3 regions of the Undibacterium sp. SXout7W genome follow, and region 3 is predicted to be linked to each of the others. Evidence: predicted binding sites of a transcription regulator. Region 3 holds the regulator's gene; each other region holds the start of a gene.
The links. The regulator LexA, encoded in region 3, represses DNA repair genes until DNA is damaged. The targets are predictions, from matches to a motif close to ACTGTATNNNNATACAGT.

Region 1: imuA (translesion DNA synthesis-associated protein ImuA) is a predicted target of LexA. The motif match lies at 6,079-6,096, and genes of this name have one in related genera.
Region 2: recA (recombinase RecA) is a predicted target of LexA. The motif match lies at 5,007-5,024, and genes of this name have one in related genera.

Annotation. Positions count from the first base shown of each region.
Region 1 covers NZ_JBMPPF010000015.1:25,777-36,468, forward strand. Annotated here, with positions in the region: gene ACO0LB_RS14255 (hypothetical protein) at 1-630, shown strand, start outside; gene wecB (non-hydrolyzing UDP-N-acetylglucosamine 2-epimerase) at 725-1,945, shown strand; gene ACO0LB_RS14265 (YaiO family outer membrane beta-barrel protein) at 2,000-2,845, shown strand; gene ACO0LB_RS14270 (hypothetical protein) at 2,858-3,670, shown strand; gene fumC (class II fumarate hydratase) at 3,943-5,358, shown strand; gene imuA (translesion DNA synthesis-associated protein ImuA) at 6,132-6,878, shown strand; gene ACO0LB_RS14285 (Y-family DNA polymerase) at 6,811-8,280, shown strand; gene ACO0LB_RS14290 (error-prone DNA polymerase) at 8,296-10,692, shown strand, end outside.
Region 2 covers NZ_JBMPPF010000001.1:215,256-225,947, forward strand. Annotated here, with positions in the region: gene ACO0LB_RS00940 (MFS transporter) at 1-280, shown strand, start outside; gene ACO0LB_RS00945 (ATP-binding protein) at 525-2,096, shown strand; gene ACO0LB_RS00950 (response regulator) at 2,099-2,779, shown strand; gene ACO0LB_RS00955 (potassium transporter Kup) at 2,881-4,758, shown strand; gene recA (recombinase RecA) at 5,109-6,158, shown strand; gene recX (recombination regulator RecX) at 6,259-6,720, shown strand; gene ACO0LB_RS00970 (DUF2889 domain-containing protein) at 6,897-7,463, shown strand; gene sucC (ADP-forming succinate--CoA ligase subunit beta) at 7,507-8,688, shown strand; gene sucD (succinate--CoA ligase subunit alpha) at 8,707-9,588, shown strand; gene ACO0LB_RS00985 (Stp1/IreP family PP2C-type Ser/Thr phosphatase) at 9,835-10,641, shown strand; gene ACO0LB_RS00990 (FHA domain-containing protein) at 10,671-10,692, shown strand, end outside.
Region 3 covers NZ_JBMPPF010000008.1:35,153-45,844, forward strand. Annotated here, with positions in the region: gene ACO0LB_RS09405 (DUF47 domain-containing protein) at 1-400, opposite strand, end outside; gene ACO0LB_RS09410 (replicative DNA helicase) at 539-1,927, opposite strand; gene rplI (50S ribosomal protein L9) at 2,089-2,541, opposite strand; gene rpsR (30S ribosomal protein S18) at 2,569-2,853, opposite strand; gene priB (primosomal replication protein N) at 2,863-3,162, opposite strand; gene rpsF (30S ribosomal protein S6) at 3,198-3,566, opposite strand; gene lexA (transcriptional repressor LexA) at 3,809-4,462, shown strand; gene lon (endopeptidase La) at 4,602-7,010, opposite strand; gene clpX (ATP-dependent Clp protease ATP-binding subunit ClpX) at 7,240-8,505, opposite strand; gene clpP (ATP-dependent Clp endopeptidase proteolytic subunit ClpP) at 8,688-9,314, opposite strand; gene tig (trigger factor) at 9,330-10,679, opposite strand.

The DNA of each region.
Region 1 (10,692 bases), on a different contig from region 3:
TTGATCGAATCAATGCCTGCTGAACTGAATGCCAATCCTCGTTGGCGTAAGAGTCACGCCGCAAGCACGCTTAAATTAGAGCAGTTAATTGATCCTCAACGGGGTATTTACCTCGTTTCCCCAGTGTATCAACTGGGACTCTTTATGGATAATTTGGAAGTATTATCCTATGTTCCCACATCAAAAAACGTCACACATCTTCTTTTGAAGAAGCAGCTGGCCAATAATATCCGAAATGTTTTTTGGGATAAAAAAGATCAGAGATATTTGGTCTCGACACAAACTGAACAAAAGACAGCTAAACGTCAGTTTTACCCTGATGATATTGCCCAAATATTCCCTTTATTCTATCGCGATGCACCTCTGCCAACAGAGCGCCATGCTTATTATCGACAATGGATGACGGATCACCGTCGTGTCTGGTTACTGCAATCGAGAGAAGATTTTGCATGGGGATTGATCGCTATCACTGCGCATAAAGAAGGAGACCGCGTCTCTGCACAGTGCTGGCTGAGAGAGGCTGGTCAATTCAGACATACCTCTCATTGGATTGTGACCGATGAAGTAGTTTGGCAAATTCTTATCCGAGATGGTTTGGTTCCTGCCGGAAAAGGTATTGCCTGTCTCTGAGTATTCTTTCTTTTCCACCTAACACTGATGCCAGACGTGCGTCGTGTTTTCCATCCATGACCACGGTCATTTCGCTTTCTATAAAAGGCTGAAAATGCAGAACAAAATTTATCTCGCTTGTGTAGGAACTCGTCCCGAGATCATAAAAATGGCACCGGTCTATCATGAAATGCGATCAAGAGGGCATACGATGTTGTTAGTGCATACTGGTCAGCATGAGTCCATTACAGATGGATTGTATGCTTTTTTTGACATGCTTCCTGATATCACGATCTATTTAAAACGCCAGTCATCTTCTTTGACACATTTAACCTGCGCATTGTTGGAATCAATTGATAGTGCAGTTGAGCAACTAAAGCCAGATGTAATTTTAGTGCAAGGAGACACTACTTCAGCTTTTGTTGGTGCATTGATTGGTTGCTATCATCATAAACAAGTCGCACATATTGAAGCTGGCTTGCGTACGCACGAGTCTGAGCCTTTTCCAGAGGAAAAAAATCGTGAAATGATCGGACGCCTATCAGATTGGCATTTTTCTCCAACTGAGCAGGCGGTCATGAATTTACAAAATGAGGGAATTTGCTCATCCAGAATTTTTGAAGTTGGAAATACGGTGATTGATGCTGCCATATGGACTAATCAGAGAATATCGGCAGAAAATTTTGATTTTAGTTTAGCCGCTCCGCCAGAACTCGTCCTTTTTATAGCGCACTATTCAGTCCGACGCTTGATCCTGGTGACCGCACATCGGAGGGAGAATTGGGGACAACCAATTCGAGATATTGCGATAGCGGTTGGTCGATTGCTGTTACGTCATGAAGATGTCGTCGTAGTTTGGCCGGTGCATCCCAATCCTGCTGTTCGCGTCAGTGTCGAAGACGAAATTCGGCAATTACCAACCAGTGTGCAGGAACGTATTTGTTTGACCGAGCCACTCGGATACCAGGCGTTGATCGCTATTCTCGTCAGATGTGAGTTTGCATTAACTGACTCAGGGGGTATTCAAGAAGAAGCATCCGCTTTCGGGAAGCCCGTACTGATAACACGTAAAAGTACCGAGCGACAGGAATTAGTTGATGCAGGGGGCGCGCTGCTAGTTGGAACAGACACTGATCTGATTCTGGATAAGGCGGAGTTACTTCTTTCCGATCCACTATTTTATCGCCAGATGCAATTGAATGAGAGCCCCTTTGGTGATGGACATAGCGCGCGGCATATTGTGGACGTATTGACTCAGGAGATATCTTCAGTTGCTCTATTAGCGGGTCATTTGCCAAGTGCGAATGTGTATTCAGAAGGTGGAATATCGCTGTAATGAATTCAATATGTAGTGACGAACATTGGCAATTTGATTCAACAAGGACACAACATGAAAACAACTTACCTCACTTTTTTTACGTTCGCTAGTATGCTTTTTTTGTGTCATGAAGCGTATGCGCAACAGCAAAATAATTCAAGCTATGAGTTTGAAAATCCCGCTGTAATTCTAGCGCAACAAGATCAAATTAAACCAGTCCGCTCACTTGAACTCAGCATCGGAAAGCAATACCTGACGAATGATTATGCAGCATGGAAAGATATTTCATTGAGTGGTGTCTATGGAGTAGGTCGGCAGGTTTTTCAAGTTGAGCTTTCTTCTAAAAAAGAATTTAATCAAACGGGCCACTTTTTAGGTGTGGCAGATACGATCACCGTTAATGATGATTGGTTTGCAAGAGTATCCGTTGGAGCTGGTAACGGATCTTTCTATCTTCCACATGTGCGCAGTGATCTTTTTTTATATAAAAAATGGTTTGATAAACGAAATTTTGTAAGTTCTTTAGGCATCGGCTATTACAGTTCTCCAGATGGACATATAGATCGTAATATTAATTTAGGTGCGACATATTATTTTGAAAAGCCATGGATTCTCCAAGGTGGTATCAGATTTAATCGCAGTAATCCCGGTCAAGTTGAAACACATCAACAATTTATTGCAGTCACATATGGTCGGGATAAGCAAAATTTGCTGACAGTCCGTGGCGGTTGGGGCGGGGAGGCCTACCAACAAATATCTTCGGCACAGTCTATTGTGAATTTTCAAAGTCGTGAAGTCAGTGTTTTATGGCATCACTGGCTTAACGCAGATACAGGTTATTTACTCAGCGTAGAAAGATACAGTAATCCATTGTATGAGAGGGTTGGGGCGCATGTTGGTTTTTTTTATCAGTTTTGACTTGAGCCAGACATGAAAACAATATTGGTAAAAGCAAAAGTTCAGGATGCTGCTTTACAGGCTGGACTGCAGGCTTTAGAAAAAATAAAGCATCAGCATGCACAGAGCAATCCGCATCGGTCATTAGGGGCGCTTTCACTGCCACCATTCTTATTGCTGCAGATTATTTTTTTACCGTTAGCATTTTGTGGCGCATTATTTTTTCTGAAATTTTATATTTTGAAGTTTTGGCAGAAAAGTATTCTTTTTTTTTGTGAGCAATTAGCGATTCCGTTTGTGACCTCAAATGAACAACTGGATCTTGCCCATCCTGGTTTTCAGTGGTCGGTTAACCACTATACTTATATGCCAGACATCAGTATTTTGTGGCTGAGTTTTTTCTTAGTTTTACTTATTTGGATCGGGTCGTTTTGGCTGGATAAATCAAGGCTTCCGTTAAAATATCTGGTACGGATTATGTGTACTGTCCAAGTTTTTTCTTTACTCTTCTTTTTCTATTTCCCCAATTTTTTTCCTTATACGATACTGAGCCATAGTATTGATTTAATTGGTATGGGATATGTTGTGCTTGTAGCCTCTCCGGTTATGTTGAGTTTTGGATACTATGTGTTGAAGGTCAACCTTTTACAGAAAATAATGTACACGCTGTATATCCTTGGTTATTTTTTGATTCTAGTTCCTTGCCAGGTTGTTCTTCACATGCTGATATTGCAACATTTCTCACTCCTGTTTTTGCCCGTGTTGTATATTTTTTTTGGTATGTTATTTGATGTGTTGATTTTTATCGCCTTATATTCTCAGGTTGTCAGTAAAGTGCCAGCATAAACGATGATATGACATTTTTAATATGCAAGCGAAAACTGGAGTGTTATTTTAAAAACTCCGTTTTATTAATTTCATCATGCTGTGAATATTAAAATATTGATCTGCTCCATTTTCGGCTTTTTTCAGCTTTACTATGGCTTCGTCTGAAAACGAACCAATAATGAGAGCTATTTGATATCTAATGAATATGAAATTAGAGCGTCAACCGGTTTAAAACCAATCATACTCATAACGAGCATTAATCACCGTTTGACTGCAAAAAGGACTCACCCATGACTATAAGCAGAATCGAAACTGACTCCTTGGGAAGTATTGCAGTTGCTGCTGATCGCTACTGGGGAGCACAGACAGAAAGATCTATTCACCACTTCCCTATAGGTATTGCACGTTTCCGTTGGCAACGACCAGTGATAAGCGGATTGGGCGTACTTAAACGAGCCGCAGCTGAAGCGAATGCACAATTAGGTGAATTGCCAGAACAAATTGCTGGATGGATCATCCAAGCCGCAGATGAAGTAATTAATGGATCACTTGATGGGCATTTTCCCTTAGTCGTATTTCAAACTGGCTCCGGAACGCAATCCAATATGAATGCGAATGAAGTCATTTCTAATCGGGCCATAGAAATTGCGGGTGGTGTACTAGGTTCCAAAACTCCCGTTCATCCTAACGATCATGTGAACCGTGGTCAATCTTCCAACGACACTTTTCCGACTGCAATGCATATTGCCATAGTGAGTGAATTGTTTAACCGCTTATTTCCTGCTGTTACACAATTACGCAATACCCTTGATGGTAAAGCGATTCAATATGCGGAGATAGTGAAGACTGGTCGTACGCACTTACAGGACGCAACGCCCATTACGCTCGGACAAGAAATCGGCGCATGGGTAGCACAAATCGATTTTGGCCTGGCAGCAGTGCATGCAGCGCTACCGGGTCTATACGATCTGGCAATTGGCGGCACGGCAGTTGGTACGGGCTTAAATGCACATCCACAATTTGGCGATCTGGCTGCCAGCCGAATCGCTGAATTGACGGGGCAACCGTTTCGTTCTGCGGTGAATAAATTTTTTGCATTATCCTCCCATGATGCTTTAGTACAAGTGTCAGCGGCACTCAGAACATTAGCAGGTGGTCTGATGAAAATGGCGAATGACATACGATGGCTGGCGAGCGGCCCACGTTGTGGCATTGGTGAACTGCATATTCCAGAAAATGAGCCAGGATCATCTATCATGCCAGGCAAAATTAATCCTACTCAATGCGAGGCGCTGACAATGGTATGCGTACAGGTCTTCGGCAACGACGCCTCCGTTGCATTTGCTGGCTCACAAGGGAATTTTCAGCTGAATGTCTATAAGCCGGTGATGGTGCATAACGTGTTAGAAAGCATAGAGCTACTCTCCGATTCCTGTGCAGCGTTTGACCGATTTTGTGCGGTTGGAATCGAGCCTGAATTAGCGCGTATTAGTGCAAATATTGAATGCAATCTAATGCTGGTGACTGCGCTGAATAGTCATATCGGCTATGAGAAAGCCGCTGCCATAGCAAAAAAAGCTCAACATGAAGGTAGCAGCCTGCGGATTGCCGCTTTGGCACTTGGATATGTTAACGAGGCTCAATTCGACGCATGGGTACAACCGCTGGAGATGACCAGCAATCAGAAGAAAGTATCTGACATGTAAACGACAGGAACTGTTGTCCACTTTTTATATCGAGTGGAGACTCTTTTAAAGTGCTTGATGTAGCTAAAAAACGCTCTACCGAGCCTGTAAAAAATCTGTGTAAGTTCTCGCGGATCTATTGATGAGCGTTAATGTGCTCACCAAATTCCATAGCAAAGCGGTTGAGTGCCTGTCGCCAAATCTTTGGCAAGCACCTGGAACTGACTTCTTTTTATTGCGTTTGTTGTCATTTTGGTAGTTCCTCACGATAGGAGGTTCATTGGCCAAAATTAATTACACACTTTTATTTACAGGCGCTGAATCCGCTCTTTGATTTTTCTCATTGAACTAACGCGGAGTATTTGGAAATTCCCATCAAATATGCCATCGCGAGACGTTTGCCTAGTTTGTACCAAACATTTTCGTAATATTTGCTTGCGTTTTCATGAATTCGCGTCCCTTCGATTTTCGTATATTCGTTTCCATTATTTTAAGGCTGAATTCAGAGCTTTTACGTAACAGTACATGCTATTCAATTTAGTCCTAGCCAACTTAGTCAGTTACGTTATCGCTTGCTGAAGCGTTCTACGCCAGCCAACTAAACCGCCATGACGGTAAAATTTACATCCTTTGCCACATTAAGGCCAATGCATTCATTTTTAAAAATACTATTAGAAATAATTTGATTCCAAAAAATCTGGTAGCGAGAAATAAAGACGATATTTAATTTTTTAAGAAAATACTGTATATTTAATCAGTATAATTTAAAAAACTAACTTATCAGCGACAAATTCATGCTCTCCCAGTCTCACACTTACTTCAATCTGCCTCATGTGCTGGGTCAAATGCCGCACGCGATTTGGCGTGCCAGCGAAATGGCGGTCCATAAGACATCCACATTATCATCTGGTTTTACCAAGCTTGATGCTGAGTTGCCGAATGGTGGTTGGCCGCGTTCTGCTTTAATCGAATTGCTGGTACAGCAGGCTGGCGTAGGCGAGATGCAGTTCCTGAAACCTATACTGGCAGCAATCGCAAAGACTCACCGTATAGCTCTTATCCAGCCACCGCATATACCGAATGGTCTGACTTGCCAAGACTGGAATTGGCCTGCAGAAAGGCTCATTTGGATAAAAACAACCGTGACGGCAGACGCTCTTTGGTCAGCAGAACAAATTCTTAAAAATGGGAGTTGTGGTGCGGTACTTCTCTGGCAATCAAATATCCGCTCTGAGGCCTTGCGCAGACTGAATCTGGCAGCACAAACAACAGATACTTATTTTTTTCTTTTTCGGCCCATCTCGGCGCATAGAGATGCCTCACCAGCGCCGCTACGTTTATCGCTTCGACCGGCACGGGCAGGGATTCATATAGAAATCATCAAACGACAGGGATCGCATTCTGACACCGTACATCTAATCCATTTGCCTGACATGCCTGTCAGCCGTCATATCAACACAACGGAACACCATCATGCGCATGTGGATCTGCCTGCACCTGCGATCTTTGCCGCTGGAAGCCATCAGACCCTCCTGGTCTGAGCCTGGCCCTTATGTCCTGATTGAGCAAGATCATGTTTTGACAGCGACGCGGAAAGCGATAGCTGCTGGCGTGCGTCCCGCTATGCGTCGAAACGGTGTGGCGACCATTGCTCCTGAAGTGATTATGCTGGATCGTGATTTGCAAAAAGAAAGCATTGCGCTCAATGTCATCACAATGACTTTGCTACGGTTCACACCAGAGGTGACTCATACAGATGATTTTTGTGTATTGATGGATGTCACTGCCAGTCTGGCTCTGTTTGGTGGCCCTGGCGCTATTTGTCGACAAATACACGCATGTATTCGTACACTGGGCTTTACCGTCACCATGGGCGCAGCACCCACTGCTATGGCAGCATGGCTGCTTTCAAGAGCACCAGACAACAATCCAGCTATTCGTGCAAGACGTGCCATCCAGGCTGGCACCATGGAACGGTACCTGAATTGTCTGCCTGTTCTGCTGTTACCGTCTGCTAATGCCTATGCTGAATGGCTTCAAGGGATAGGCTGTAACACCATAGGACAGTTGCGTCAACTGCCCCGGGCAGGATTACAGCGTCGTACCAATAAGCGATTGCTGGAAGCGATAGATAAAGCGTATGGTCTGGCACCTGAACTCTTTGAATGGATTAAAGCACCGCTAACATTCTCCGCGCGACTGGAAACCCATGATCGTATTGAGCATACGGAAGCGCTGTTGTTTGGCTCTCACCGCCTGCTATTGCAGTTGCTAGGTTGGTTGGTTTCCCTACAAAAGGCGGTTTCCTGCTTTGTACTTTTTCTGGAACACGAAAGAGGTCGTGCTGCTATTGCACCAACACGAATAGAAATCGCATTGGCAGAACCCGCATGGCATGAAGACCATCTGATTCACCTCTTAAAAGAACGGTTAGGGAGGATAGAACTGACTGCTCCGGTCATCGCACTGCGTCTTGAAGTCATACAGTTAGCCGATATGCTGCCTCCCACTCATGCACTGTTTCCTGAGCCAGGTGGTTCCCCAGAGGATCATAATCGCCTGCTCGAGTTATTAGTGGCACGACTGGGTAAAGATAACGTCCTGACACTGTCCCCTCTGGCAGATCATCGGCCTGAACGTGCCAATTGCTGGGTATCCGTGGCGACCCAATGTCCCAGGCAGAATGTTTACCATGGCGACTTTGAGCGTCCGTTCTGGTTGTTGGAAAAACCGATACCACTTTTAGTGAGGGATAACCGGCCATTCTATGGCTCTGCACTCAAGATGATCAAAGGCCCTGAGCGTATTGAAAGTGGTTGGTATGACGATGCTATGGTCGCTCGTGACTACTATATTGCACAGGGAAACGATGCGACATGCTACTGGGTCTATCTGGAGAGGACATCCGATCCTTGCTGGTTCCTGCATGGATTATTTGCCTGATTTGTGTTCATCACCATGCTAAAACCTTCTTTATTACCAGCCTACGCTGAACTTCAAACCCTGACGCATTACAGTTTTCTGCATGGCGCCTCCTCACCGGAAGACTTGATTCAGCGTGCCGCCAAGCTCGATTATCATGCCATTGCGATTACCGATGAATGTAGTGTCTCTGGCATCGTCAAAGCACACGTGGAAGCAAAAAAACATGATATTCATCTGATTATCGGTAGCCAGATACGCATTACACCAGAGCATCACGCATCACCTTTTCTATTGATCGTATTGGCGATGAATAAAAATGGTTATGGAAACCTATGCGAACTGATCACCGTCGGACGCACCAGAGCAGAAAAAGGCAGCTATCTCATCAAGCCTGAAGACATTGCTCACCCAACAGGTGATTTGTCACACCTAAAAGGGATGCCAGACTGCCAGCTCATACTGGCACCTGCCTATGGCATTGATGCAGAAACGCTTGCCTTGCAAGCCGCCTGGCTGGTGCACACCTGTCCAGGGCGCGCACGTATTGGCTTAAGTCTGCATCACCGATCCAAGGATGAACGTCACAAACAAGTGATCGACGATGTCGCTCAGCAATATGGTTTGCCAGTCGTTGCCACAGGGGATGTATGCATGCACGTGCGGTCGTACAAGCCCGTACAAGACACCATGACCGCCATCCGTCATGGGCTCACTATTTCTGAATGTGGATACAAACTAGCACCGAATGCCGAGCAACATTTACGCTCACGTTTCCGGATAGGAAATCTGTATAGCAGGGAATCTCTGGACGAAACACTCAGAGTTGCCGGACTGTGTACGTTTTCATTAGATGAGCTGAAGTACGAGTATCCGGAAGAATTTGTTCCTGCGGGTGAAACAGTGACCAGCTATCTCCGGAGAGAAAGCTATGTGGGTGCCAATTGGCGTTTTCCTGCGGGTATTCCTGGCAACGTGCAATCTCAACTTGAATATGAATTAAAACTCATTGAAGAGCTCAAGTACGAACCTTATTTTTTAACAGTGTATGACATCGTACGGTTTGCAAGAAGCCAACACATCCTTTGTCAAGGGCGCGGGAGCGCAGCCAATTCGACCGTTTGCTATTGCTTAGGCATTACCGAAGTCGATCCAGCTCGGGGAACCATGTTATTTGAACGTTTTATCTCAAAGGAAAGAAACGAGCCACCAGATATTGACGTAGATTTTGAGCATCAGCGTCGCGAAGAAGTGATTCAGTATATCTACAATAAATACGGCCGCCTGAGAGCTGCCTTAACGGCAGTGATCATTTCTTATCGCCCAAAGAGCGTTTTGCGTGATGTTGGTAAGGCTCTGGGTATAGATCTCGCGATCGTAGAAAAAGTGGCGAAAGCCCGCAATGGCTGGGGAGGCAGTGCTGACCTTGTGCAACGCTTGCAGGACTGTGGTTTTGACCCTGACTCGGCAATCGCACAAAAGTGGGCAGACATCGCCGATAAAATGATGAAATTCCCCCGGCACATGTCACAACATCCGGGTGGATTTGTGATCTCCCATGAGAAATTATCACGCCTTGTTCCGATAGAAAACGCTGCAATGGAAGATCGTAGTATCGTGCAGTGGGATAAGGATGATCTGGATGCTGTTGGATTACTCAAGATTGATATTCTCGCTCTGGGGATGCTCAGTTGCATACGGCGTACTCTCGATCTGGTTTCTGAACAGAGAGGTGAACGTTTCGAGTTATCCGATATTCCGGCAGAAGACCAGGCAACGTATGACATGATTTGTGCTGCCGATACCATTGGCGTTTTTCAGATAGAGTCGCGCGCACAGATGTCCATGCTGCCTCGCCTGCGACCGAGAACTTATTATGATCTGGTCATCGAAGTGGCCATTATCAGACCGGGCCCGATACAAGGCGGTATGATTCAGCCCTACCTGAGACGCCGATTAGGCATGGAGCCAGTCACGTATCCAAGTAAAGACATGGAAGCGGTCTTGTCCAGAACATTGGGAGTGCCGATTTTCCAGGAACAGGTGATGCAGATCGCCATGGTAGCAGCGGGTTTCAGCGCAGGGGAAGCTGATGCGCTACGAAGAGCCATGGCGGCATGGAAACGGAAAGGCAATCTTGAGCAGTTTGAACGTCAGCTCACCGAAGGCATGGCCGAACGTGGCTATGCACCAGAGTTTGCTGTCAGTATTATTGGGCAGATTCGAGGCTTTGCTGAATACGGATTTCCTGAAAGCCATGCAGCCAGCTTTGCATTGCTTGCCTATGCCAGTTCTTGGCTCAAGTGCCATGAGCCAGCGGCATTTCTTTGCGCCCTGTTAAATAGCTTCCCCATGGGATTTTATTCGAGATCAACTTTAGTACAAGACGGACAGCGACATGGTTTGACCGTGAGACCCGTTGATGTATGCATT
Region 2 (10,692 bases), on a different contig from region 3:
TGAGAATGTGTTCATCCTCATGGGGTTTGCTGTTCTGGGATTGTCTTATGGACAAGCATCCGGTGCTGTGACGGCAAATTTTTCGACAAAATACCGTTACACTGGTGCTGCACTGACATCTGATCTTGCCTGGTTGGTCGGTGCGGGTTTTGCGCCGCTGGTTGCACTTGGTTTATCTTCACACTTTGGTCTGGAATATGTCAGCCTTTATCTCTTGTCTGGCGCAGCCTGCTCACTGGCTGCATTAAGCCTGAATCGTGCGCTGGAGATCCGGAACTAAGCATGGACTCAGCAGGAACTGACTCATTGTGAAGAATGTAGGTGATTCCGTTTGGCTTTTTGGGAGACTTAAAAAAACTCCGATAACGTAACGGTTCAATAAAATAAAATGCCCGACAATGAATGTCGGGCATTTTTCATGTCAGGGTGTGATTTATACGGCGTCTCAAGGTGTGATCAGCACTTTTTTGTCGTTACTCTCATTCCTTAAGAGATTCTACTGTCGGCTATGGTAGCCTGAATATATGAAGAAATTAGCCTCCCTGCTCCGATTGCAGTATCGTTTTTTGCGCGATACTTTCTTGCTGCTTCTGTTGCTGGCAATAGCAACATTCATCAGTTTCGTCCTTGACCACGCAGTGTCATTGGTCAGCCAGTCCATGTTTTATGTGCTGGCCGTTGTGATTGCTTCGTACTATCTGGGATGGGGCGCGGCGATTGTTTGCGCGCTGAGTGCTGTTGCCGCATTGAATTTCTTTTTTGTTCCCCCACGCTGGACATTTCAGGTTGAGCATACAGAACATCTGATTGCATTGGCAACGATGCTGGTACTTGCATTAGTGATTAATCGCTTGTCTTCAGGGATGAGACGTGAAACGGAAACAGCACGTTTGAATGAGCGACGAGCGCGGCAGTTGCAGCGCCTGGCGATTGAATTAGCAGAGGCGAATGAGCCGGCAGATGTTGTGGCTTTGGGGAAAAAGGCACTGACAGAAGCATTTGCTGGTGAGCACGTTATTTTGTTGGCCGGAACTAATGGAAAGCCCGCTGTTATTACGATGGCCTCGTCGACAGGATCAAATTCGTCGGCAGTCAGCGACATAATCCGTGATGGGCTTGCTTGTTGTATGCAAGAAGTGGCAGTGATCGGCGCTGGTACCGGCCGTTGGTCTGAACTGGATGCGTGGTATTTACCGCTTGGTGAGTCTGCTCGCGGTGTTGCGCCTGCTGGCGCAGTGTGTATACAACAGGTGTCAGCAGAAGATGAGAGTGGCAGGGAGCACGCATCGGCTTTGTGTTCTATCCTGGGGCAAGCATTATCGCGTTTGCAGCTCCGGTCTGCGATGCTGATTGCACGTGGTGAAGCCCAGCGGCAGCAATTGCAGGGTATTTTTCTGGCAGCAATTTCTCATGATCTGCGCACGCCACTTGCGGTGATTGTCGGAGCCGCATCCGCTTTGCAATTGCAACACGATAAATTACATGCGGATGAGCAAGAACGTCTGTTAGCAAGTATTGCCAGCGAAGCGGCGCACTTATCGACACTGACTGAAAATACCTTGCAACTGGTTAGTTTGTCGAATTCATCACAAACATTGCGACGTGACTGGGAATCAATGGAAGAAATTATCGGCACTGTTCTGGCACGTTTACGTCAGCATGACCCTGAGCGACGCATAGTATGCCGTTTACAGGATGGTTTGCCCTTGCTTAAACTTGATCCCGTGTTGATTGCGCAATTAATTACAAACTTACTCGACAATGCATTGAAATATACAGAGCAAAGTGTTTATCTGACGGTTGGTTTGTCGAAAGATGATTCTGGACAAGAATGGATGCTGATTGCTGTAAAAGACCGGGGAGCTGGAATTTCTGAACAGGAGCAACAGCATATTTTTGAACCCTATGCTCGTGGAGACCATGCGGATCGGGCCACCCAACGTGGCTCTGGATTGGGCTTGGCGGTGTGTAGAGCGATTGCGCAAGCCCATCAGGGCGATTTGGTCTTGCGGCGCCGTAGCGGGGGGGGGAGTAGTTTTATTGTTAGTTTGCCAGTGGATGCTGCTCAGCCAGTCGCAGCGGAGGATAGGCTGTGAGCATGCGTGTGCTGATTGTCGAGGATGATAAAGAAATCCGTGCTTTGATGCGGGCATCCTTGTCTGTCGAAGGCTTCGATGTTCAAACGGCGGTGTCTTTGAGTGAAGCAACTGCCATGTTGAATAACGCTGTGCCAGATGTGTTGCTGCTCGATCTCGGGTTACCTGATGGTGATGGTGCAGATTTGGTGCGGGAAGTTCGTCAGCGGCATAGTTTTCCTATTCTGGTCATCTCGGCCAGGCATCAGGAAGCACAAAAAATTCAGTTGCTGGATGTCGGTGCTGATGATTATCTGACCAAGCCTTTCAGTATTGGTGAATTACTGGCGCGTATACGCGTCGCACTGCGGCACCGTGGCACTGCACTATCTGCAGCGGTGACTGAGTACAAACTCGATGATTTGCAGATAGATCTGAATACGCGCCAGGTGATTCTCAGACAGGCAATTTTGCATTTGACAAAAACAGAATTCAATCTGCTTGCGCGCCTGGTCCGCAGTAGTGGCAAGGTCGTTACGCACCGGCAATTACTGCTTGACGTATGGGGGGATGAATATGTCGATCACACGCATTATTTGCGTCTGTATATGGCGCAATTAAGAGCCAAGATCGAAATCAACCCAGCGGAACCTCGCTACCTGCTTACTGATACAGGCGTGGGTTATCGTCTGGCTGTGGTGTAGTCGCAACGGTTTTCGGTGGAGTGAGCATTTCAGATTTTCCTTATGCTTTCCTAATACCGATGCGCAGATAGTGGCAATCTGATCAATTTTTCAGGATAGTTATGAGTAAACATTCTGGTCGCGAAAGTATTGCAGCACTCACTCTGGGCGCTTTGGGAGTGGTGTATGGTGATATCGGTACAAGTCCCTTGTACACCATGAAAGAAGTATTTAGTCCCGCTACGGGGGTACCTCTGGATTCGGTGCATCTGATTGGTGCCGTGTCGGTCATTTTCTGGGGCCTGATGATGGTTGTCAGTCTCAAATATGTTTTGCTGATACTACGGGCAGATAATCGTGGTGAAGGCGGCATCATGGCACTGACAGCGCTCGCAGCAAAGGCCGCAGGTGGAACTGGCCAGCAACGCGTGGTGCTATTGTTGACCGGTGTGTTTGGTGCTGCCTTATTTTATGGCGATAGCATTATTACTCCGGCAATTTCTGTTCTCAGTGCTGTCGAAGGTATGGAAGTCGCTTCAACCAGCTTTAAACCCTACGTTTTGCCGATTTCTATTGCTATTCTGATTGGCTTGTTTGGTGTGCAGCGCTACGGTACGGCTGTCGTTGGTAAATTGTTTGGTCCTGTGATTGTTGTCTGGTTTGGTGTGCTGGCAGCAACGGGTATTGTCGAAATTATTCAGCAACCTGCCATACTGGCTGCGCTCAATCCTTTATATGCCATCCGGTTTTTGACATCGCAAGGATGGCATATTTTTGTTGTTGTCGGTGCAATTGTGTTGGCATTCACTGGTGCCGAAGCCTTGTACGCGGATATGGGACATTTTGGAAAGCGTCCGATTCAACTGGCCTGGGCTGGTTTGGTATTACCTTCGCTGGCGATCAATTACATGGGGCAGGGTGCTTTATTAATGCGCGATCCGGCAGCGATTGAAAATCCATTTTTCCGCCTTTTCCCTTCTGGTTTACTGATACCAGCCGTGATGCTGGCAACCGTGGCGACAGTGATCGCATCGCAGGCAGTGATTTCTGGCGCATATTCCATGACGAAGCAGGCGATGCAACTGGGTTTGCTGCCTCGCATGCAAGTCAACTTCACCTCTGCCAAGGAAATCGGCCAAATCTATATGCCGGGCGTTAACTGGGTCTTGCTGGCTGGCGTGCTGTTGGCGGTGCTGGGATTCGGCAACTCATCGGCAATGGCTGCTGCATATGGTATTGCTGTGACCGTCACCATGTTAATCACTACGATGCTGACTTTCTTTGTGATTCACCACGGTTGGAAATTACCCTTGCCAATCGCAATCAGTTCGACAGCAGTATTTTTGACACTCGATATTTTGCTGGTGTTATCGTGTTCTCTGAAATTTTTTCAGGGCGGCTGGTTTCCGCTGGCAATGGGAGGAGCGATTTTCCTTGTCATGGCAACCTGGCGTCGCGGCCGCGAATTGCTGATCGACAGTATTCGGCATAATGATCCAGAATTGTTGCCCTTCATTACCGCTTTGTCTGGCGATAGTATTCCACGCTCTTCACGCACAGCAGTCTATGCAGTAGCGAATCCTGAAACTGTCCCGCAGGCATTAATTCATAACCTCAAGCACAATCAGGTATTGCATGAACGAAATCTGATTTTGACGGTGGTATTTCATGATGTGCCGTGGATTCCTTTTGAGGAACGGGTTCAGGTTGAGCCATTGGCACCAAGTTTCTGGAGCGTTAAAATCAATTACGGTTTTAAAAACACGCCTGACATACCTAAGGCACTTGAATTGTGCCAGGCGCACGGGCTGGCGTTGAATTTGTTCGAAAGCTCCTACTTTTTGAGTCGCGAAATCGTCGTGCCAACCAAGGGTACGGGCATGGCTCACTGGCGAGAAATATTGTTCGCCATCATGTCGCGCAATTCTGGCAGTGTGGTGGATTTTTTCCGTTTGCCAAATAACTGCGTCATTGAATTAGGTACCAGAGTCCAAATCTGATACTGCAGTTGCCCCGTCTCAAATCAACGCCAGCGTGGTTTTGAGAGCAGATGCCGCCAGATGACACTAGTTATCGGCGGCATTAATGTTTGTGTGTGAAGTAAGCTGACAAATAACACGAGTTTGGTTGTAAATGATTTTTGCTTCGAAGACCGCATAAAAATTACACTTTCTTCTCAATATTCAGTTTTGAATGCATGCACCGATTCTTGATAGCAGAGATTTTTAAAATGTCGCTTGCATAAAGTACTGTTTTTTTATACAGTACTGAAAAACGCAGAAACGATCTTGTATTTATCTCGAATCTCTCTGTATCTCTCTATTACGCGGCTCATCAAACGAAAGAATTTATGGACGATAAGAAACCGGATAACAACTCTGAAAAGAGCAAAGCACTGGCTGCAGCACTAGCACAAATCGAAAAGCAGTTCGGTAAAGGTTCAGTGATGCGTATGGCCGATGGTGCAGTAGTGGAAGAAATACAAGTTGTTTCTACTGGTTCATTAGGTTTGGATATCGCTTTGGGCGTTGGTGGTTTGCCACGAGGACGTGTTGTCGAAATTTACGGACCAGAATCTTCGGGAAAAACAACTCTCACGCTACAAGCTATTGCTGAAATGCAAAAATTGGGTGGCACTTGCGCCTTTATTGATGCTGAACATGCCCTGGATGTCGGATATGCGCAAAAACTGGGTGTCAATTTAAATGATCTTTTGATTTCTCAGCCAGACACTGGCGAGCAGGCATTAGAAATTACTGATGCTTTGGTACGTTCCGGCAGTGTGGATCTTGTTGTCATTGACTCGGTAGCAGCATTAACACCACGTGCCGAAATTGAAGGCGACATGGGAGATTCCTTGCCGGGTTTGCAAGCACGTCTGATGTCTCAGGCATTGCGTAAATTGACTGGCAGTATCAAGCGTACAAATACGCTCGTGATTTTTATTAATCAAATCCGAATGAAGATCGGTGTTATGTTTGGTAGCCCTGAAACAACCACAGGTGGTAATGCACTGAAGTTCTATGCGTCTGTTCGTTTGGATATTCGCCGTACAGGGTCAATCAAGGCAGGTGACGAGGTTGTTGGTAACGAAACAAAAGTGAAAGTGGTTAAAAATAAAGTTGCACCTCCTTTCAAAGAAGCGCATTTCGATATCATGTATGGCGAAGGTACATCGCGTGAAGGTGAAATTCTCGATTTAGGTGCGGATGCAAAAATTGTGGAAAAAGCGGGAGCTTGGTATAGCTACAATGGGGAGCGCATTGGCCAAGGTAAAGACAACGCGCGTAATTACCTGAAAGAGCATCCTGAATTGGCATATGAAATTGAAAATAAAGTACGTGCCCATCTTGGTGTACCGATTCTGCCACCAATCAATATAGAAGGCAGTGTTGCCTGATCAATGTTTTTGGGATGTAGCATTAATTATTAAATAAGTATCAAATAAATATTAACCGGCATTATTTTTCATTAAATAATGCCGGTTTTTAATTTTCTCCATGAAACCAAAAATCAGTTTGAAAGCCAGAGCGCTCAGATATTTGTCTATGCGTGAGCACAGTCGTCTTGAGTTAAGGCGCAAACTATTATCTTATGTTGAAGAAACTGATGATATTGATTCAATACTGAATTGGCTGGAACAATCACAATTTCTTTCCTCTGAGCGATTTTCTGATTCTCTGGTTCATAGGCGCTCATCCAGATTTGGTAACCATCGTATTTTGGCAGAGCTGCAAAGTCATCAACTCCATGAGGAAGATGTCAACCGGGTCAGGCAGGTCTTAATTGGAACAGAGGCGAGTAGGGCAATTGATGTATTGCATAAAAAATTTCCAGTTGCCCCGATAGATCAGACTGAGAAATTAAAGCAATCCAGATTTTTACAACAACGCGGATTTTCAGGTCGAGCCATACAAGAAGCCTTGCGTGCAGGGCGTCTTGAGGATGAGGCGTTGTCATAAATCGGCTTATATAGACTTACGTAGCGTAAAAAATAAGCGTGGTAAGTGAGTTCCTGAATTAGCTGTGCTAAAATCCTGAGGTTTTTTGCAGCGCCGCAGGAGCGGCTGTTATCGTAGAAACTGCGGTAACGACACGCAATTGTGGCTACTTATATCTATAGTCGCCAGCAGGCATGATGCCATTATCTTCACCGACAAAGCGCACATTGAGACACACACGCGCAATCTGCATCGATGCATATTCGCGCGATGATGGATTGTGGGATCTTGATGCACGCATTACTGATCACAAGCCTCGTGACATACATTTGGCTTCAGGCATTCGCCAGAATGGCGAGGCTTTGCACAACCTTACCCTGCGCATTACTATTGATTTGCAACTGAATATTGTTGATGTTAACGCCGTTTCTGATGCGGTTCCTTATCCAGGTTACTGCGAAACGATCTCTCCCGAATACCGAAAACTCATTGGTCTCAACTTAATGCAACAGTTTCGCCAAAAGCTTAAGGAGCGTATGGCAGGTATTCATGGGTGTACACATTTGACAGAGTTGGCACAAATTCTTCCTACCGCTGCAATGCAAGCCTTTGCAGGGGACGTGATCGACACGCGCGACGGCGCGAGTGATTCCAAAGAAACCAAACAACCGTTTCAGCTTGATCGTTGCCATGCACTTCGTCTCGATGGGCCAGCGGTTGTGCAATATTACCCGCGTTGGGCAAAAAAAATGCCTGATGCATAATCACCCAGCTAGTTTGTTTATTTAATTATTTATACCTCAGTGTCTGAAGGGAAGTCGTATGAAAATCCATGAGTATCAGGGTAAAGAAATCCTCCGTAAATACGGAGTGACCGTACCGCGCGGTATCCCATGCATGTCCGTTGAAGAAGCAGTCAAAGCGGCTGAAACTCTGGGCGGACCAGTTTGGGTCGTAAAAGCGCAGATTCACGCTGGTGGCCGTGGTAAAGGCGGCGGCGTTAAAGTTGCTAAGTCCATCGAGCAAGTGCGTGAATACGCAGATGCGATCATGGGGATGCAACTGGTGACGCATCAAACTGGCCCTGAAGGCCAAAAAGTACGTCGCCTGTTGATCGAAGAAGGTGCGGACATCAAGAAAGAACTGTACGTGAGTATGGTGACTGACCGTATTAGCCAACGCGTGGTATTGATGGCGTCTTCTGAAGGCGGCATGGATATTGAAGAAGTGGCTGAATCCCATCCAGAGCTGATTCATTCCATCGCGATTGATCCGACTGCTGGTTTGCAAGATGCAGAAGCGGACGATATTTCCCGCAAAATCGGTGTGCCAGAAGGCTCTATCGAAGACGCACGCGTTCAGTTAAAAGGCTTGTACAAAGCATTCATGGAAACAGATTGCTCTTTAGCCGAAATCAATCCTTTGATCTTGACTGGTTCTGGCAAAGTGATCGCTTTGGATGCGAAATTCAATTTCGATGCAAACTCTTTGTTCCGTCAACCAGAAATCGTTGCTTACCGCGATCTGGATGAAGAAGATCCGGCAGAAATCGAAGCCTCCAAATTTGACTTGGCTTACATCTCCCTCGACGGCAATATCGGTTGCTTGGTCAACGGTGCTGGTCTGGCCATGGCAACCATGGATACCATCAAACTGTTCGGTGGCGAGCCTGCCAACTTCCTCGACGTAGGTGGTGGTGCAACAGCAGAAAAAGTGACTGAAGCATTCAAGATCATGTTGAAAAACCCAGGCTTGAAAGCCATCCTGGTGAATATTTTCGGTGGCATTATGCGTTGTGACGTGATTGCAGAAGGCGTGATTACTGCGTCTAAAGCAGTGTCATTGCAAGTACCTTTGGTTGTACGTATGAAAGGCACAAACGAAGATATCGGCAAGAAAATGCTTGCTGAATCCGGTCTGCCTATCATCGCAGCTGACACGATGGAAGAAGCAGCGCAGAAGGTTGTTGCCGCTGCTGCTCAAGCTTAATTATCGCAAGGAATCACTATGTCCATCCTGATTAATAAAGACACTAAAGTCATTACCCAAGGTATTACTGGCAAAACAGGCCAGTTTCATACCCGTATGTGCCGTGATTACGCAAACGGTCAAAACTGTTTCGTTGCAGGCGTCAATCCTAAGAAAGCTGGCGAAGACTTCGAAGGTATTCCAATCTACGCGAACGTTACTGAAGCAAAAGCAGCAACTGGTGCAACAGTATCTGTTATTTATGTTCCACCAGCAGGTGCAGCAGCAGCGATCTGGGAAGCAGTTGAAGCGGACCTCGATCTGGCAATCTGTATCACTGAAGGTATCCCTGTCCGTGACATGATGATGTTGAAAGACCGCATGGCTAAAGCTGGTAGCAAGACAAAATTGCTCGGCCCTAACTGCCCAGGTCTGATCACACCAGACGAAATTAAGATCGGTATTATGCCAGGTCACATCCACCGTAAAGGTCGTATCGGCGTGGTTTCCCGCTCTGGTACATTGACTTATGAAGCGGTTGGTCAATTGACAGCGCTTGGCTTAGGTCAATCTTCTGCAGTTGGTATCGGTGGCGATCCAATCAACGGCTTGAAACATATCGACGTCATGAAGATGTTCAATGATGATCCAGATACAGATGCTGTCATCATGATCGGTGAAATCGGCGGTCCAGATGAAGCGAATGCTTCCTACTGGGTACGTGACAACATGAAGAAGCCGGTTGTTGGCTTCATCGCTGGTGTGACTGCACCTCCAGGCAAACGTATGGGTCATGCTGGCGCATTGATCTCCGGTGGTGCTGATACTGCGCAAGCGAAATTGGACATCATGGAAGAATGCGGTATCAAAGCAACTAAGAATCCATCTGAAATGGCGCGTTTGTTAAAAGCGATGCTGTAATATTTACAGATGTATATTGCTGAAAAAGCCGCGTTTTCGCGGCTTTTTTTTCGGTTATTTTGCCCAGTAGGGATATCAAGTGCAAACTGGTTTTCTTAATGTTAAGCTTCTTCATAGCTATCTGCGGTATAAATCAAATGATGAACTTTACGTTATCGTGATCGCTTTTAAGAGATTTTGTAAATTGACATTTTTTTGACCCTTGTTCGACATAATCGGATGCATAAGATTGAAATAATTTAATCCATGGTCTATCAGCGTTTTATAGAGTTTGCAGCCTTATCTGATACGGGATTGGTCAGAGAGCATAACGAAGATGCAATTGTTGTTTGCTCTGACTACGGCTGTGTGATTCTGGCTGATGGTATGGGGGGCTACAATGCAGGAGAAGTTGCAAGCGCGATGACAGCGCAAATTGTGGCTGATTTTCTTTGTAATAAGCTCGATGGAATTTGGTTCCCAGTATGGGGATTACGTCCTGCGCATTTTGCGCATTGGGTGATTGATGCTATCGCACTGGCGAACCGTCAAGTGATGTTGGCGGCGCAAAATAATGCCGCGTGTGTCGGCATGGGAACGACTATTGCACTCGCGTGTTGCCTGCACGATAAATTGATTGTTGCACATGTTGGTGACTCTCGAGTGTATCGTTATCGAAGCGGTGTATTGGAACGAATGACTCAGGATCACTCTGTATTGCAGGAGCAGATCAATGCTGGTCATATCAGTGAGGCAGATGCAAGATTCTCTAATATTCGTAACCTGATTACTCGTGCAGTGGGCACGCAAGCTACCGTTGATGTTGATGTCAGTATCCATCCCATGCGGGAGTCAGATTTGTATATGATCTGTTCGGATGGATTGACCGATATGCTAAGCCATGATGAAATTCAGTCCATACTCAGGTTGCAAGCAACAAATTTAAGCGAATGTTGTCAATCTCTGATTGATAGCGCAAACAGAAACGGCGGAATGGATAATTCTTCCGTTGTGCTCTTTAAGGCTGAAACCTTGCAAGGCTCCTCCCTGTTGCAAAAAATATTTTTTCGGTAATACGATTAATTTAAGTGAATGAGAGATTTATGGCGAAAATTATCGTCACAT
Region 3 (10,692 bases):
TGTGTAAAAGCGCGACAGCAGCTTTGACCTTTTCCGAGCAAGCGAGGCAAAGCTCAGCAAGTCGCTTTGCCTCAGGTGTAATTTCACGGATATCGTATAAGGAAATTGTCTGAGCAGCGTCTTCCAGCAAGTCCAGAATGTCGTCCATACGTGTAATCAGCTGATGGATATCGTCTCTATCCAGCGGAGTGATAAAAGTTTTATGGAGTAACTCAATAGTATTGTGAGTAACTGTATCTGCCTGTTTCTCAATGCCTTCTATCGCATGCACACGACTTTCAAGATCATTGAAATTTGTCATTAAGGCAACCATCTCCTTAGAGCCTTTGACACACAATTCAGCATGCTGGTTAAAAAGTTCAAAAAATTTGCCCTCTGTAGGCATTAAGCGTCCAAACATTTTTTTCTCACTGAAAATAGAAAATTTCTAACATTGCTTCCGAGTCGCGGCGTACAACCGAAGACTCAGATATATATTCATTACATTGACATGAATGCAATGCCGGTTGCGAGTAACTCGACGTCAAGCAAATCAGCATCACTCCCCGTCGCCGTATATCGACAACGAGCCCACATAATTATCAAACTTCGTATACTCGCCATGAAAGGTAAGCCGCACACTTCCGATAGGCCCGTTACGCTGCTTACCAATAATGATTTCCGCTGTACCCTTATCCGGGGAGTCGGGATTGTAAACCTGATCACGATAAATAAACATAATCACGTCAGCATCCTGCTCGATCGCACCGGACTCACGCAAATCTGACATAACCGGACGTTTGTTTGGGCGCTGCTCAAGGGAACGATTTAACTGAGATAAAGCAATCACCGGACAATTCAGTTCTTTTGCAAGACCTTTTAAATTTCGTGAAATTTCTGAAATTTCAGTCGCACGATTTTCACCCGCAGAATTGGCGGACATCAATTGCAAGTAATCGACAATAATTAAACCTAACTTACCGCATTGGCGAGCAAGCCGACGTGAGCGCGCGCGCAATTCAATAGAACTTAACGCTGGTGTCTCGTCGATATATAACTGGGCATCGTTCATTTTTTGAATCGCATGCGTCAAACGAGGCCAATCTTCGTCGTTCAACTTTCCAACGCGCAAACGACTTTGGTCTAAGCGCCCGACAGAACCTAACATACGCATAGCTAACTGCGCGCCACCCATCTCCATAGAAAATACGGCGACTGGCAATCCGCTATCAATCGCAACATTCTCTCCTATATTCAGGGAAAATGCAGTTTTACCCATGGATGGCCGTCCGGCGACGATAATCAGATCACCAGGCTGGAGGCCGGACGTCATTTTATCCAAATCTGCAAAACCAGTGGGAACACCAGTAATGTCGTTTTGATTGTCACGATTGTAGAGTTCATCAATACGCTCAACAACCTGTGTTAACAATGGCTGAATGGATTGAAATCCCTGTGCACCACGCGAACCTTCTTCCGCAATCGCAAATATCTTTGACTCCGCCTCATCAAGCATCTGCTTTACTTCTTTTCCTTGCGGATTAAAAGCATTTCCTGCGATTTCATCGGAAACTGTAATTAATTTACGCAATACTCCCCGATCTCGCACAATCTCGGCATACCGACGAATATTAGCAGCGGAAGGCGTGTTTTGAGCCAATGCGTTCAGATAGGTCAGGCCACCAACATCATCTGCCTTCCCCATTCCACTGAGAGCCTCAAATACGGTAATAACGTCAGCAGGCTTAGATGAGTTAATCAACTTCACCATGCATTGAAAAATGATGCGGTGGTCATAACGATAAAAATCGTCCTCGCTAATAAAGTCAGCGATACGATCCCAGGCAGCATTATCCAGCAATAAACCACCAAGAACAGATTGCTCTGCTTCGATTGAGTGGGGAGGGACGCGAATGGCGTCAAGTTGTGGATCAGAGGCGACTTTCATGGCGCGCATTATACCTGCTAAATGAAATTGTCTGACATTACAGTCGGAACTGAAATTTCTGTATTTATTTCAAACAATACAGAAAATATTATATAAATAATTTATTATTCAAATAAAAAAAGCCGGGAAATCCCGGCTTTTTCTGAATGAAGCAAACTCGCTTAAGCGTGTTCGCCTACAACAGCAACAGTCACATCAACAACAACATCTGTGTGCAAAGCAACAGATACTGTGTGCTCACCAGCGATCTTCAATGGACCTTGTGGCAAACGAACTTGCGCTTTTTCTACTGCAAAACCTTGCTTAGTCAATGCTTCAGCGATATCAGCGTTAGTAACAGAACCAAACAAACGGCCGTCAACACCGGCTTTTTGAGAGATCTGAACAGTAGAACCACCCAATTTTTCGCCTTGCGCTTGAGCCGCTGCCAATTTTGCGGCTGCTGCTTTTTCCAACTCAGCACGTTTCGCTTCAAACTCAGCAACGGCTGCAGTTGTAGCGCGACGAGCCATACGTTGAGGAATCAAAAAGTTACGTGCATAACCATCTTTAACACGAACTACATCACCCAGATTGCCGAGATTAACGACTTTATCCATCAGAATAACTTGCATATTTTTCTCCTAATACCTTGTCGTCAATTACGCTGTGTGCAGATCAGTATATGGCAGCAACGCTAAGTAGCGTGCGCGCTTGATCGCTGTATCAACTTGACGTTGGTACAATGCTTTAGTACCAGTCAGCCGTGCAGGCATAATTTTGCCGTTTTCTTGCACGAAATCTTTCAATGTGTCGATATCTTTGTAATCAACTTTTTCTACATGTGCTGCTGTAAAGCGGCAGAATTTTTTACGCTTGAACAAAGGGTTTTGTTGTTGGCGCTTTTGTTTCAATTTGCTTTTATCAAATTTTTTACCGAATGCCATTTGTGGCTCCTAATCTAGTAAATTTGTCCGTATTTCATTCACGTGGAATACGAGACTTTTGCTGTTGCGATTTTTGCGTACTAAAAAACCTGTGAACACAACTTCGACATCTAAAGGCAACTCGTGGAACTGACCTGAAATTTCACCTGCTGCTTGCGCAGAAATTTCAAATTCAACCAATCGCTTTTTATCAGCCTCCACCTGCTGAGAACTGTGCATCAATATTGCCGACGCTATCGGTATTCCAGCTGGCGTATATCGTATCGCCGATTTCTCTATGACACGAGCTACAACTGTCAGTTGATTCACTATTTTTTATACGACCTTTTTCAAATCAAATGAAATTAAGCAGCTGGCGCTTCGACGCGCTGAGCTTTAGCTGCATCTTCTTTCTGAACCGCTTTCATCATTGGAGATGGTGCTGTTTCAGCTTTTTTCATTTTGACTGTCAGGTGACGCAGAACGGCATCATTAAATTTGAATGCTGTTTCCAGCTCGAGCAATGTTTCTGCATCGCACTCAATATTCAAACAAACATAGTGTGCTTTGGCCAATTTTTGAATCATGTAAGCCAATTGACGACGGCCCCAGTCTTCAACGCGGTGAACCTGACCACCACGTGCAACAACGCTAGCTTTGTAACGTTCGATCATTGCAGGAACTTGCTCGCTTTGATCGGGATGTACAATAAATACGATTTCATAATGACGCATATATTCTCCTTGTGGACAATAAAAATAGCCCGCCTCGGCGTCAAGACGAGTGCAGGAAGAGGAAAGCCGATAATAATAACCTACTTTACAATTTTATTCAAACAATACAGAGACTTAGCTTATTTTCAGTAAAGAAAATAATTTGACTCTGTTTTTTCTTGCATATATGAAGACACTGTATAAAAATACAGACTGTTTTTATATACAGCGCAATTGGCGCAATTATTGCCACAGGTAATCCGATGCTCAAACTGACCGCTCGCCAGGAACAAATACTCAATCTCATTCGAGATGCCATTCAGAATACCGGCTTCCCGCCCACTCGTGCTGAAATCGCCAGCGAACTTGGATTTCGCTCAACGAATGCTGCTGAAGAACATCTTCAGGCACTCGCTCGCAAAGGAGTCATCGAGATAGCGGCAGGCACTTCCCGAGGGATTCGGCTATTGGAATCAGATTTATCCAGCCATCTCCCGGGCGTACCTACCTCCACACCTGCTTTACAAGCACATTTGAATCTACCGTTAGTTGGAAGAGTTGCGGCTGGATCACCCATCTTAGCCAGTGAACACGTCGAGGCAAATTACCAGGTTGATCCTGCACTTTTTTCAGCAAAACCGGATTTCCTGCTAAAAGTACGCGGGATGTCCATGCGAGATGCCGGAATTCTCGATGGAGATTTGCTCGCAGTCAAGAAGACAGATATGGCCAGAAACGGACAAATTGTGGTAGCCCGTCTTGGTGATGATGTAACAGTAAAGCGTTATAAAAAAAATGGTAACAATATAGAACTCATACCCGAGAATCCCGAATATTCAGTCATCAAAGTAAAGGAAGAAGACGAAGAATTCTCTCTTGAAGGGCTGGCAGTAGGGCTCATGAGAAGCTGGGTTTGATTGTAGATTTATAGGTAATATAAGTACCGCAGCATTTCACCATCTAATCGCTATCAGACACTTTCAGCAACAAATATGAAAAATGCCCGATCAAATATTGATCGGGCATTTTTATTTACGAACCAGCTAGGAACAGTGATCAGTGCTTCACAACTACGGGGTCAGACTGAACTTCTGCCGCCGGAGCTGAAACTGCAGCAACCACCTCATCAGTTAAAGGAATAGGCTGACTTTCCAACGCAATTTCAAGAACCTTATCAATCCAACGAACAGGAATGATTTCCAGCTTATTTTTTACGTTATCCGGAATTTCAGTAAGGTCTTTTGCATTTTCTTCGGGTATTAATACCGTCTTAATACCACCACGATGAGCTGCAAGCAATTTCTCTTTTAAACCACCAATCGGCAAAACTTCACCACGAAGAGTAATTTCACCAGTCATTGCGACATCAGCTCTGACAGGGATTCCAGTAAAAACAGAAACCAATGCAGTAGTCATTGCAATACCCGCAGAAGGACCATCTTTTGGAGTCGCTCCTTCTGGTACATGAATGTGAATGTCACTCTTTTCAAAAACATCAGGTTTGATACCCAAACGCTTAGCTCTGCTACGCACCACCGTACGGGCAGCCTCAATTGATTCCTTCATCACATCACCCAGCGTTCCGGTGCGAATAACTCCGCCCTTCCCTGGCATGGAAACAGCCTCAATCGTCAACAGATCTCCACCCACTTCAGTCCAAGCCAAGCCAACCACCTGACCTATCTGATTTTCCTTGACTGCCACACCAAAGTCATAGCGACGAACCCCGAGATACTTATCAAGATTTTTGGAATTAACCGTGGCCTTTTTCTCGTTCTTTTTAAGAAGCAACATTTTGACCACCTTACGGCAAATTTTTGAAATCTCCCGCTCAAGTGATCTCACACCTGCTTCACGCGTGTAATAACGAATAATGTCGCGGATTGCACTTTCCGCCACGGTGATTTCACCGTCTTTTAAGCCATTATTCTTGATCTGTTTTGGCAACAGATACCTCTGCGCAATGCTTGTTTTTTCATCCTCGGTATAGCCGGAAAGACGTATCACCTCCATACGATCCAACAAAGCAGCTGGAATATTGTACGAGTTGGACGTTGCCACAAACATCACATCGGACAAGTCAAAATCAACTTCAATGTAATGGTCGGAAAATGTGTGATTTTGCTCTGGATCCAATACTTCCAGCAAAGCGGACGACGGATCACCACGGAAATCAGCACCCATTTTATCGACTTCATCCAAGAGGAAAAGGGGATTACGGACACCAACTTTCGCCAGACTTTGCAAAATTTTTCCTGGCATAGAGCCAATATAAGTTCTGCGATGACCGCGAATTTCAGCTTCGTCACGCACACCTCCCAGTGCCATTCTGACGAATTTACGATTCGTCGCACGCGCAATCGATTGACCCAGAGATGTTTTACCAACACCAGGAGGACCTACCAGACAAAGTATAGGTGCTTTCAGCTTATCAACACGTTGTTGAACTGCAAGATACTCAAGAATGCGCTCTTTAACCTTATCCAAGCCAAAGTGCTCATCTTCAAGCACCTTTTCAGCATTGGTTAAATCGTTATTAACTTTAGATTTTTTCTTCCAAGGCAACCCAACAATTGTATCTATATAGTTACGAACAACCGTTGCTTCTGCCGACATCGGCGACATCATTTTGAGTTTCTTTAACTCATTTTGAGCCTTGTCTTTTGCCTCTTTAGGCATTTTGGCAGCGATAATTTTCTTTTCGAGCTCATCGATATCCGCCCCCTCTTCGCCTTCACCCAACTCTTTCTGAATAGCCTTCACCTGCTCATTCAGGTAATACTCGCGCTGCGATTTTTCCATCTGACGCTTGACACGGCCGCGTATCCGCTTCTCGACCTGCAAAATATCAAGCTCACCCTCCAACTGCCCAAGCAAATGCTCCAAGCGCTTCGTCACACTGAATATCTCAAGGATGACCTGTTTCTGCTCAAGCTTTAAAGGCAAATGCGCTGCAATCGTGTCAGCCAGTCGACCTGCATCATCGATACCAGAAAGAGATGCCAGAATTTCAGGAGGAATCTTCTTATTCAGTTTTACATATTGATCAAATTGTTGAACAATCGCTCTGCGCATTGCCTCAACCTCTGAATCATCTCCACCATCAGTCGCAACAGGCGTTACTTCTGCCGTGAAATGGGATTCAGAATCCGTAATTTTTTGGATTCTTGCTCGTTGAGAACCCTCCACCAATACTTTTACGGTTCCGTCTGGCAATTTCAACATCTGCAGAATATTGGCGACACAACCAATTTCGTATATATCATCTGCAGAAGGCTCATCTTTGGCTGCAGCCTTTTGCGCTGCAAGCATTATGCTTTTTCCTTGATCCATCGCAGCCTCCAAAGCCTTAATTGACTTTGGGCGACCAACAAATAAAGGAATTACCATATGAGGGAAAACCACCACATCGCGCAAAGGCAATAATGGCAGTTGAACTTGTTCGGTAATGAGAGTAGTCGTCATGGCGCACCTTTCATAAATACTGATTAATAATGTTGGCGCACTAGGCCAAAACACAAGCCCACCATCAGAAAAAAACAAAAAAGCTACACAGAGAGCTTCTCCGAGTAGCTTGGCGAATGAAGCCTGAATGTTTTCTCAGTTCATTCTACTTCGAATAAAAATAAAGTGTTGAATAGCCCAATAAAAAAAGGGAGCTATTTCTCCCTTTTTTTATATTAAAACCAGAAAATCAAGCACCAGATACTTTAGGTTGCTCGTGATAAATCAGTAATGGCTTCGCAGCATTAGTAATCGTATTTTCATCAATAACAACTTTGGCAACATTCTGATGACTTGGTAAGTCGTACATAATGTCCAGCAAAGCATGCTCCAGAATTGAACGTAATCCACGCGCACCGGTTTTACGTGCAATAGCCTTTTTTGCAATAGACTGAAGTGCGGCCGGACGAATTTCAAGTTCAGTGCCTTCCATTTCCAGTAATTTTGCATACTGCTTGATCAAGGCATTTTTTGGCTCAACCAAAATTTGAATCAACGCTGCCTCATCGAGCTCATTGAGAGTTGCGATGACAGGCAAACGCCCTACCAATTCCGGAATCAGGCCAAATTTAATCAAATCTTGAGGCTCAGCATCCTGCATCACCTCACTGGCACTTTTTTCAGTCTGACTCTTAACGCTAGCGGAAAAACCAATACCGCTCTTCTCAGAACGATCTGAAATGATTTTTGACAAGCCATCAAATGCACCACCACAAATAAACATAATATTTGTCGTATCGATCTGAATGAAATCCTGATTAGGATGTTTGCGCCCGCCTTGCGGAGGCACAGACGCCATTGTTCCCTCGATCAATTTCAACAAAGCCTGCTGAACACCTTCTCCCGATACATCGCGGGTGATGGAAGGATTATCCGATTTGCGGGAGATTTTATCGATCTCATCAATGTAGACAATTCCTTTTTGAGCACGCTCCACTTCATAATTGCAATTTTGCAATAATTTCTGGATAATATTTTCAACGTCCTCACCAACATAGCCAGCTTCGGTCAGGGTCGTTGCATCAGCAATGACAAATGGCACATTCAACATACGAGCCAATGTCTGCGCAAGCAAAGTTTTACCTGAACCAGTTGGCCCTACAAGCAAAATATTACTCTTAGACAACTCCACATCATCTTTTTTACCAAGATGCTTTAACCGTTTATAGTGGTTGTAAACAGCGACAGCAAGGATCCGCTTTGCCGTCTTTTGACCAATAACATATTGATCCAGCAATTCAGTAATCTCTTGCGGCGTTGGCAATTCGGTCTTTGCACTTGCAATATTGTCGATTTCAGATACTTCATCACGAATGATGTCGTTACACAAATCAATACATTCGTCACAAATAAAAACGGAAGGCCCTGCAATCAGTTTTTTAACCTCATGTTGACTCTTGCCGCAGAACGAACAATAGAGCAGCTTCTCGCCACTGGAGGATTTTTTATCGGGCATGATACGAATATAAAATAAACAAAATTAATCTAAATCGAAACGAAAAACATATTACCTGTAAAAACCGATTTCGTCATCGCGCCTTCTCTGAACCGTACAATAAAACTTTTACCGCCATTATAAAGCAGAATAAAAAAACGCCCGGACCTTCGAGGAGCGGGCGTTCGGAATATATAAAATAATCAAGTACGATGAGTCAGCACTTTATCGATCAGGCCATACTCAGCGGCAGCGTCTGCAGACATAAAATTATCCCTGTCAGTATCTTTTGCGATCTGCTCCAAGCTACGCCCTGTATTTTCAGCCAGGATACCATTCAGACGTTCGCGCAAATAGAGAATTTCACGAGCCTGAATTTCGATATCAGATGCCTGACCTTGCGCACCGCCTAACGGCTGATGAATCATAATACGCGAGTTAGGCAAAGAAAAACGTTTGCCTTTAGCACCTGCTGAGAGCAGAAATGCCCCCATCGATGCAGCCAAGCCAGTGCAAAGAGTGGAAACATCAGGCTTAATAAAGCGCATCGTATCGTAAATCGCCATACCAGCAGATACCGATCCACCAGGAGAGTTGATATACAGAGAAATATCCTTATCAGGATTTTCACTCTCTAGAAATAACAACTGAGCAACGACAAGGTTAGCTGTTTGGTCATTAACAGGGCCAACCAAGAAAATGACGCGCTCTTTTAAAAGCCGAGAGTAAATGTCATATGAACGCTCGCCCCGACCACTCTGCTCAACCACCATAGGCACCATGCCCAGCATATTTGTATCCAACGCCGAATTACGGATGATGCCTGTCATGTGATTTCCTTTTACTTAAGCTTGTGCGTTATTGCCCATCAATTCATCAAAAGGCAAAGTCTTATCTGTTACTTTTGATTTACCCAACACATAGTTGACGACGTTTTCTTCTAAAACAAGAGCTTCAACTTCTGCCAGACGATTACGATCGCTAAAATAATACTTTACTACTTGCTGAGGGTCTTCGTAGCTTTGTGCAAAATCTTCAACCTGCGCTTTAATTTGCTCTGGTGTAGCCTGCAGATTATTAGCTTTTACCAATTCAGCCAAAATCAAGCCCAAACGAACACGACGCTCTGCTTGAGCATTAAACAATTCTGTTGGAAACGGAACATCTTTTACATTCATGCCGCGCTGCGCCATATCTTGACGTGTCATTTCAGCCAGACGCTCGCTATCCTGAGAAATCAATGACTTAGGAACATCAAAAGAAACGGCTTTCACCAATGCGTCCATCACGCTTTCTTTGGTTTTTGCTTTTACGCGACCTTTAACTTCGCGTTCGAGATTTTCTTTGATGTCAGTGCGCATTTTAACCAGATCACCGTCTGCCACGCCGAGCATTTTCGCAAACTCAGCATCAACCTCTGGCAAATGTGCCCACTCAAGTTTATTCAGTGTGATAGTGAATTCAGCTGTTTTACCCGCAACATCCTTACCGTGGTAATCTTCAGGGAATGCCAATGGGAAAGTCTTTGCCTCACCGACCTTTAAGCCAATCGTTGCAGCCTCAAACTCAGGCAACATGCGGCCTTCGCCCAAAACGAAAGCGAAACCTTCAGCTTTACCACCTGCAAACTCAACTCCATCAATCTTACCAACGAAATCAACAGTAGCACGGTCACCATTCTGCGCGGACTGATCAGCACCGCCGTCACCATGAGCACCTTGCTCACCTTTAACGTGGTAATGAACACGCTGTTTACGCAAAATGTCGATTGTTTTGTCGATTTCTGCGTCTGTCACTTCAGACTTTACCTGCTCGACTTCAGCGCCAGATAAATCACCAACGACGATCTCTGGATAAACCTCAAAAGTAGCATCAAATGCCAAAGTGCCTTCAGCAACGGATTCGCCTGATTTTGGCTCAATGCTAGGATAACCTGCAACACGCAGGTTGTTTTCGTTTGCAGCAACAGCGAATGCTTGCCCAACTTTATCATTCAATACTTCAGTTTCGACCTGATAGCCGTACTGTGCAGCAACCATTTTCATTGGCACTTTGCCTGGGCGAAAACCTGGTGCTTTTGCTGAGCGTGCGCGCACTTTCAAACGTTTCTCTACTTCCGATTGCACATCAGCGATCGGGAAAGAAATTGTAAGACGGCGTTCCAATTTATCTAAAGTTTCAACTGCAGTTGCCATGAAAATCGTCCAA